4 regions of the Halothiobacillus diazotrophicus genome follow, and region 2 is predicted to be linked to each of the others. Evidence: predicted binding sites of a transcription regulator. Region 2 holds the regulator's gene; each other region holds the start of a gene.
The links. The regulator FliA, encoded in region 2, starts transcription of late flagellar genes. The targets are predictions, from matches to a motif close to GCTAAAGTTNNNNNNNNNNCNGCCGATA.
Positions count from the first base shown of each region.

Region 1: a site for FliA is predicted at 1,148-1,175, ahead of fliS (flagellar export chaperone FliS). Genes of this name have one in related genera too.
Region 3: a site for FliA is predicted at 972-999, ahead of A9404_RS05105 (chemotaxis protein). Genes of this name have one in related genera too.
Region 4: a site for FliA is predicted at 1,036-1,063, ahead of A9404_RS05740 (methyl-accepting chemotaxis protein). Genes of this name have one in related genera too.

Region 1 is NZ_CP016027.1:1,536,804-1,539,009, forward strand. It holds gene A9404_RS06840 (motility associated factor glycosyltransferase family protein) at 1-133, shown strand, start outside; gene A9404_RS06845 (hypothetical protein) at 272-646, opposite strand; gene fliS (flagellar export chaperone FliS) at 654-1,070, opposite strand; gene fliD (flagellar filament capping protein FliD) at 1,196-2,206, opposite strand, start outside.
Region 2 is NZ_CP016027.1:852,350-854,555, reverse strand. It holds gene A9404_RS03810 (MinD/ParA family protein) at 1-603, shown strand, start outside; gene A9404_RS03805 (RNA polymerase sigma factor FliA) at 604-1,323, shown strand; gene cheY (chemotaxis response regulator CheY) at 1,430-1,816, shown strand; gene A9404_RS03795 (protein phosphatase CheZ) at 1,937-2,206, shown strand, end outside.
Region 3 is NZ_CP016027.1:1,151,126-1,153,331, reverse strand. It holds gene A9404_RS05110 (SpoIIE family protein phosphatase) at 1-654, opposite strand, end outside; gene A9404_RS05105 (chemotaxis protein) at 1,046-2,002, shown strand; gene A9404_RS05100 (CheR family methyltransferase) at 2,005-2,206, shown strand, end outside.
Region 4 is NZ_CP016027.1:1,292,233-1,294,438, reverse strand. It holds gene A9404_RS05750 (amino acid permease) at 1-238, shown strand, start outside; gene A9404_RS05745 (low molecular weight protein-tyrosine-phosphatase) at 282-785, opposite strand; gene A9404_RS05740 (methyl-accepting chemotaxis protein) at 1,120-2,206, shown strand, end outside.

The sequences.
Region 1 (2,206 bases), 680 kb from region 2:
TCAATGTCTCGCCCTCGTTGCCTTCTGTAACCCAGCCGATCAGCCGGCACTCCGTCAGGATCTGAATGCGATGCGCCACGCCCGTACGAAGGCTGATGGCGATTCAGGAAGCTCAAACGCCAGGCTATCGTAAGCTCCTGGCCCGCCCCCGGCACAAGGACACCAGAGCGGAACAGATAGAAATGACAAAGGCGCTCCGGACTGATCCTGAGCGCCTTTGTCGGTTGTGCCTCTCTCGTTCAATTCCCGGTTGAATCCACGAGACCGAACGCTATAGACCCAACCCTTCGGTATCGATATAGGCCCGCGCCGCACGGTTTTGCTGTAAGTGGTGTCGCAACGAATCTGTCAGCAGTCGTTGCTTGTTTTCCATGGCCTTGCGGGTCCGCGCGAAACGCTGCTCCCATTCCGCACGCATGGCCAGCAGATCGGGATGTTCGGCACAACCGTGCGCCACCGCCATATCCACGGTCAGCTCGATCATACGGCGCGCTTCAGTGATTGCATTGATGGCGGCAACGTCATGCACCCCGGTTTGATCGGCGAGCCACCGATCGGTCTGCGCGTCGACCTCGATCCCCAGACGACGCAGCACGTCGAGCCGATCAGCCAGAACCTCGGGCAACGGTGCAGAAACCCGACCCATCCGAAAATCAGCCAGCCAGTGCCGTCGCCTGCTTGGCCGCGACCTGGGGCTCGATCGCATCCCAGGCTTCCTTGATCTGGCGAATCAAGCCATCCACCTCGTCGAACCCGGCCAGATCCCGACGAGCGCTGGCATCGAGCAGGCGTCGCTCGCAGTAGTCGTACAATTCGTAGAGGCGCTCGCCCAATTCCGGACTCGCCTCCTTGTTCAGGCCGCCCTTCAGCCCAACCAGGATATTCATGGCGAAATCCACATTGCGCGCCTTGAGTTCATACTGGCCCGCCTCGGTGGCATACTTGGCCTTGGCAACATGTGCGAGAAAGCCTTCGAACAGCATGGCAACCAGACGATGGGGGGTAGCCTGTTCCACCTCGGCAGCCAGATCAATCTGGCGATAATTTTGCGCATAGGCGTTTGCGTACATAACGAGATACTCTCCAGAATTTGTGAACCCGATACCTGATAACCGGAGATCCGACCAGCGCCGCATCCTGGTGTTGTTATCGACGCGGTACGGAAAAACTTGAGCCCGATGAACCGATTCGGTCGTTAGTTCAGTTTCGCCAGGAAGCTCAGGGATGAGTTCATTTGCGCCACGTAGGAATCCATGGCGGTGAATTGGGACATCAACGACTTCTGGTACTGGTCAAGACGCGCTTGCAGATCGGTCTGCTGTTGCGTGATCGACTGCAACTGGTTATTGATGCTCTGCGTCCGGCTATCAAAAATACCGTTGTACTGAAGGTAGGGATTCAGCAAGTTGTCGACTTTGGCGCTCACGCCGTTGTTCGCGTCCGTGAGCAGTGTCTTGACCGCATTCGGATCGGCGGCCAGGGCCTGATTGAGCTTGGACGTATCCAGGGACATCACGCCGTTCTTATCCACCTGAATGCCGATATCGGCAAGGTTCTGAACCGTCGTACTCCCCGTGTTGTAGTTTTGCCCCATCAAGGCGCGCAACGCATTATTGACGCCGTTTGCCGTCGCGTCACCGAGGAGTGCGCCTGCCTGATTGGATGATTGATCGTAGGAAGTCAGACTCGAATAGGTGGACTGATACTGGTTGTAGTTGGTCACCAATGTCTGCAATGCGGTCGTGATCGGACCGTTGTCGACGCCCACTGTTACGGCCACCTTGGTGCCCACCTGGGCCTTTACCAGGTTCAGTGTCAGACCGGTGACCGCCGAACTGATGCTATTGCTTGCACTGGTCACCTGATTGCCGTCGATCTGAATGATGGCATCCTGAGCGGCACTGACCTGGGTCAGATTGTTCGAGGCCAACTGGGAAAGACCGCTGGTGTCGGTGTTGTTGCCATCCGAATCCGCGGCCGTCACGGTGATCGCATTGCTCGAACCCGTGTTCAACGCGGTGAATACCAGCTTGGAAACCGTGCCCCCACTCCCGTTGTCGACATTGATGATCGAGGCCTGGACCCCCGTATTGCCGGACGCGGCATTGATGTTGTCCCGAATGGTGGTCAGGGTATCCGTGGCGCCCACATTGACCGAGAAGCTGTTTCCGCCCTGCGTGAAGGTCAGGGTTCCCGAACCGACGGT
Region 2 (2,206 bases):
GAAGGTCCCGAGGGCGTTGGTGTCCTGCCTGCCGCGAGCGGCATCAAGCATATGGCGGAATTGAGCGCGGCCGAAAACACCGGCCTGATCCACGCCTTCGGCGCCCTCCAGCGCCCGGTGGACGTGATGGTGGTTGACACGGCGGCGGGCATTGCCGATTCTGTGGTTCGTTTCTCGCAGGCCGCCAGCGACGTGATCGTCGTGGTCTGCGATGAGCCAGCTTCCATCACGGATGCCTACGCCATGATCAAGGTTCTTTCGCGCGATCATGGCGTTCAGCGTTTTCAGGTGGTGGCGAATATGGTCCGGGACGCGGGCGAAGGACGAAGATTGTTCGAAAAACTGAATATGGCTGCCGGCCGGTTCCTGGACGTCACCTTGATCCATTTGGGCTCGGTGCCGTTCGACGACTATCTGCGTCGCGCGATCCAGCGCCAGAAAACCGTCGTTCAGACCTTCAGCAGTTCCCGTTCGTCCCGCGCCTTCTTCGAGATTGCCGACCAGATCGGCCGCTGGCCTGCTCCCAAGGGCGTAGCGGGGCATCTGCAGTTCTTCATCGAGCGACTGGTCCAGCAATCCGAACCCGATATGGAAGTGTTGTAAATGAACGTTCGCGCCATGTATACCCACGTTCGCACCGGCGGGGCCGAGTCCGTAGTGGCGGAACATGCGCAACTGGTCAAACGCATCGCATTTCACCTCATGAATCGTCTGCCGGATCATATCCAGGCAGAGGACCTGATCCAGGCAGGCATGATCGGTTTGCTGGAGGCGGCCCGTCTCTACGACGCAAGCCAGGGCGCCTCGTTCGAAACCTATGCCGGAATCCGGATTCGGGGGGCGATGCTCGATGAGGTGCGACGCAATGACTGGGCACCGCGTTCGGTACATCGCCGCCACCGGGAAATCGCTTCGGCCATTCACGAAATCGAATCCAGTACAGGGCGAGAGGCCAAGGACCAGGAGGTCTGCGATCTTCTGGGTATTACCCTCGACGAGTATTTTTCCGCGTTGAACGATTCGATACAGGTACGCCTGACCCCCCTCGATCACATGGGCGACGAGCAGGATGAAACGCTGGATGTACCGGACCATTCGGATCAACCCGACACCCATTTGACCAATGAGCGTTTTCACGAGGCGCTGGCCGAGCACATTGCGGCCTTGCCGGAACGGGAGCGACTCGTCATGTCGCTGTATTACGTTGAAGAAATGAATCAGAAGGAGATCGGTGCGGTGATTGGTGTGTCCGAATCACGGGTTTGCCAAATCCAGAACAAGGCAATTCTTCGTCTGAAAGCCTCATTGAAGGATTGGCGTTGATCGACGGCTTAACCAATATAATTAAACAATTGGCCCAGATGGCCGATAATCAACTTTAAACCGCTGCGGGGCAGCATGCTAATTACCGATTATTAGAGGCAAAAAGATGGATCGGAACATGAAAATCCTTGTGGTCGACGACTTCTCCACCATGCGGCGGATCGTCAAAAATCTCCTCAAGGAGTTGGGCTTCACAAACATTGAGGAAGCCGATGATGGCGCAACGGCATTGCCAATGCTCAAGCAGGGCAATTTCGATTTCCTCGTGACCGATTGGAACATGCCCGGCATGACTGGTATCGACCTGCTGAAGGCGGTGCGTGCCGATCCCGCGTTAGCCCACCTTCCGGTTTTGATGGTGACTGCCGAAGCCAAGCGGGAGCAGATCATCATGGCGGCCCAGGCCGGCGTGAACGGCTACGTCGTCAAGCCGTTCAACGGACCGACGCTCAAGGAAAAGATCGACAAGATCTTCGAGCGGACGAGCGCCTAGCGGCGTATTTGCTCGCTCTTGTCCGTCTGCCTCATTTCGGGCAAAGCGTCTGCCAAACGAAAGCCAGAAATAATTGGCACAGTAACCTCCAGAACAATCAAGAAATCAGGACCGAATTGAATGGACAACGCACAAAGAGCCGCCAATCTAGCCAATGCCCAGGCGCTGGTAGCTGCCCTGGAGGCTGACGACGAATCGGAAATCAGCCGTTGCATTGCCGCGTTGGCCGCGAATCAACGAAGCACCGTGTTCGAGGAAGTCGGACGAATGACCCGCGAAGTCCATGAGGCGCTCATGACCTTTGCGGAAGACGAGCGTCTGAACGATCTCACCAAGGCAGACATGCCCGACGCGCGGGATCGGCTCCGTTACGTGATCACCCTGACGGAG
Region 3 (2,206 bases), 300 kb from region 2:
GATCAGGGTCATGAAGGCGCCGGGAACGCCATGCCCCGTGCAGTCGAACAGCACCGCGAGAAAACCGTCCTCGAGCGGCACGAAGTGAAACATGTCGCCGCCCACGACATCGCGCGGTTCCCAGATCAGCCAATGATCGTCCGGAAGATGTTTCTGTAGTGCGAGTCGGGACGGTTTGAGCAGGGATTGCTGGATGACGCTGGCGTATTCGATGCTCTCCAGTAGCTGACGATGCTGTCTGGCCTGAAGTGCCGTCATCGCCTGCATGAGGTCGAGCACCTGCCCGATACCGAGGTATTTGCCCTGATCGACGATGATGAATCCGTCGGTGAAGACCTTGTTGCCGGCCTCGACGGCCAGGGCGGTCAACTGCTCGATGCTGACGGCGGCCTCCACGACCAGCGGGTTCTTATCCATGAAGGCGATGCAGCTTTTCTGACTGTACAGCTCCGGGTAGAACGGTTTGGTCATGTTGCTGTGGAAGAGGTTGCGGTTGATCAGCCCCATGGGCCGTCCGTCATCCAGGATAACCGGGAGATTTTGCAGGCTGGATTTCTGGGCGAATAGCCCGAGAACTTCTTCGTTCTTGTAGTCGGGTGTGATGGCACTGGCTTCGATCAACAAATCACCGGCAAAGCGGATTTCTTTGAGCATGTCAGAAGGACTCGTTCGTCTGGCGGTGAAAGGGCGACTCATCAATCCGTATGATGCCGGTCATGATGCGGGGCCTTTGTTACATTATTCTGACAGTTGCCTTGTTGCGGTTTGTGTACAAACGCCTGCAGTGCACAACCCGTGGGCGCATTTTGTGTCAATATCCGTTATGATTTTCATATGCATTTGTTGCCGAGGCGCGCATCTATCTGATTGACTTGCAAAAATGCAAGTGCTATTGCTAGTGCTGAGCGTGGGTGCGACATGCGCCTTTGGGGTGCGGATGAGGCGTTTAGACATGATGCGTACTCGGCGGTTCTAAAGATTGCCGAAATCGCGCCGATAAACGGATCTGTTCGCAAGAGTCACACTATCAAGGTTGAGTACCGTCGTGAAAAAAGATGTCATCTCTTCGGTGGATTCCCGTACGCGTCTGGCCGGACACAATCGCCTCGAGCTGTTGGTGTTCGGCTTGGGCGATGACCAACTGTTCGGGATCAACGTATTCAAGGTGCGAGAAGTGATCCGCTGCCCGAAGCTGACCGATGTGCCCAAGGCCACGTCGGCGGTTCGCGGCATCGCGGATGTGCGCGGCCATACCATTACGATCATCGACCTCGCCGATGCCATCGGTGCGACGCGCATGTCCCTTGAGGCCATTTCCGACGCCTTCGTCATCATCACCGAGTACAACCGGGCCGTGCAGGGGTTCTTGGTGAACTCGGTCGATCGGATCGTGAACCTTTCCTGGAAAGAGATCATGCCGCCGCCGACGGGCACCAATACCTCGAATTTCCTGACGGCCGTGGCACGCGTTGATGGCGCTCTCGTGGAAATCATCGACGTCGAGCAGATCTTCTCCAAGGTGGTGGGCGTCAAGGAAGATATCTCCGCCGATGTGCTTCATGAGGTGCAGGGCATGGCCCAGCCGGGGAGTATTGCGCTCGTGGTCGACGATTCCCTTGTCGCGCGTAATCAAGTACGCAACACCTTGCGACAAATGGGTATCGAGTCGGTACTGGCCTCGAATGGTAAGGAGGCATATAGCCTTTTGCGTCGCTGGGCCGATAGCTCGCCGGAACAGTTGAATCGCTTGGCCATGATCATTTCGGATATCGAAATGCCCATCATGGATGGGTATGCGTTGACAACCCAGATTCGCCGCGATACGCGATTGAAAGGTTTGTACGTGATTCTTCACTCCTCATTGAGCGGCGGGTTCAATGAGTCGATGATCAAACGGGTGGGGGCCGACCAGTTCATTGCGAAGTTTCACCCCGACGAGCTAGCGCACGTCATCGCCGAAGCCCTGAAAAACAGACCGATGCATCTGGCTGAATCGGTGTAAGGATGCGGCCGGAGCAATATCAGCAGTTCTGTGAGCTGCTTGAACGTCAGAGTGGAATTTTGCTGGGCGCGGATAAGCGCTATCTCGTGGAGACGCGCCTGGGGCGGGTGTTGCGGGAACAGCAGTTGGCGACCATGGATGAGCTGGTAGACCGGCTGTTCAAGCGACACGATCCAGCCTTGCTGAAGTCTGTCATCGAAGCCA
Region 4 (2,206 bases), 440 kb from region 2:
CCTGGGTGTGATCGTCCTTCGGTTCCGTCAGCCGGATCTGCCGCGCCCGTTCAGGAACCCGTTCGGTATCCTGTTGCCGGTGCTAGGCGTGGTGTCCTGCGGTGCATTGATGATGTTCCTGCCGATGGTGACCTGGATCCGTTTTCTGGCTTGGCTCGCGATCGGTGTCGTGATCTATTTCACCTACTCGTATCGGAATAGTCATTTGGGACAAGCACAGTCGCTTAAGCCGGAGTGATTCGTCCCTCGGTGCCTGCCCGCCGCATACCGTCCTGCCCGATCTAACGGATTCGGGGCGCCACGAGATTCCGCCGAATCTCCGTCAACAGGCCAGCACTGGCCTGCTCCACCATGTCGAGAACCTGCTCGAAGCCCTGGGCCCCGCCATAGTAGGGATCGGGCACCTCCGCTATGCCGTAGTCGGCGGCAAAACGCATGAAGAGTTGCGGTTTTTCCTTGAGTCCTTCGGGTGCCAGTTGACGGAGGATGGCCGCATTGTCGCGATCCATGGCCAGCACATAGTCGAAGGTTTCGATGTCGGAACGGGTCACCTGTCGTGCCCGGAGTACGTCCATTTCGTAACCGCGTCGCAATGCGACGGCTGTCGAGCGGGTGTCGGGTGGGTTGCCGATGTGGTAGGCATGGGTGCCCGCGGAGTCGATCTCGATGTGTGTTTCGAGTCCTTCATCCTGAACGAGTTTGCGGAACACGGCCTCTGCTGTGGGCGAACGGCAAATATTGCCCATGCAGACGAATAGAACGCGCATTTGCGGGGAACTGGGCATGGGGCATCCTCGTTTTTCGATAGGGGTCTATGGGAAATCATAACAAACCCGCCTCCAGCGGGACGAGGGGCGCCGCGTCCTGGGTTGTGTCCGAGAAAGCCCGCGACCCAATATAGTTTGCATAGGTAAATATATGTACAGCTATATTTGTTGAGGATTATGCTGTGTCTTTGATCGCAACGCGGCGGAAGCCGGATGAGACTTTGATCTTGGATAGTCCCCATGAAAAAATGCCTTACCCGATTGGTTGGTTAAAGTAATTCCATACCCAGCCGATACCGGTCGAGGAACTCAGACGACAATCACAAATCCTTAAAAGGATGGACCACCAGACATGAATATTTACAGCAACACGGCGAAGATTCTGATCTCGTTTATGGCATCGGCGCTTCTGTTCGTCGGTGTCCTGATCTATATCCTGAGCAATATGAGCTCGGTGACGACCTCCTATCAGAATCTTTACACGACGCAGTATGCGCGATTGGATCTCCTACAGGAGATGAGTAGCAACGGTTTGCTCGGCGGTGTGGCCACGCGTAACAAGGTGTTCAAGCCCAAGTACGCGCCGCCGTACAAGGTAATGATGAAAACCAATGAGATCTTCAAAAAAGATCTGGAAATGGTGCGTTCTCTGACACCGGCTGATGACAAGGCAAGCAACGAATTGCTGGAAGATGTCGCGAAGCGTTGGGCGCTTGTGGAAGCGGCGCGTATCGGCGTGTTCAAGGACGTCGAAGCCGGCAATCTGGATGTCGCCACGCAGACGCTACTGGAATCGGAGTTTCCCAACTGGCAGCAGATTCGAAAGGATCTCCAGGCGTTGACCGAAGCTTGGAAAGCTCAGGCGTTACAGATGCAAGGCGACATCAAAAAACGTGCGGAGAAGGCGCGCCAGTTGAGTATCTGGGTGGGCGTGATCGCCTTGGCGATCGGATTGACCCTGATCGTGCTGGTCATGCGTTCGGTATCGAGCCGACTGTCTTCGGTCACACGCGCCATGCATGAAATCGCCTCCGGGGATGGCGACTTGCGCAAACGACTGCCGGATACCGGGCGCGACGAAATCGCCGATTTGGCCAGAACCTTCAACCGGTTCGTGATCAAGATTCAGGACCTGGTCCGCGAAATTACCGATTCCACAACACATCTGGCTGCCTCCGCAGAGGAAATGTCGACCATCACCCAGATGTCACGGGAGAATACCCGACACCAGACCGAACAGACCGAGTTGGTTGCCGTCGCTATCGACGAAATGACGGCAACGACCAAAACCGTCGCCCAGAACACCAACGAAACCGCCTTTGCCGCCCAGGAAACCGATGAGGCGACCCGTGCCGGCAAGGAAGTTCTGAATCGCTCGGTCCAAAGCATCAACAAGCTGGTGAACCATATGCACACGACCACGGAGTCGGTGCATGAGC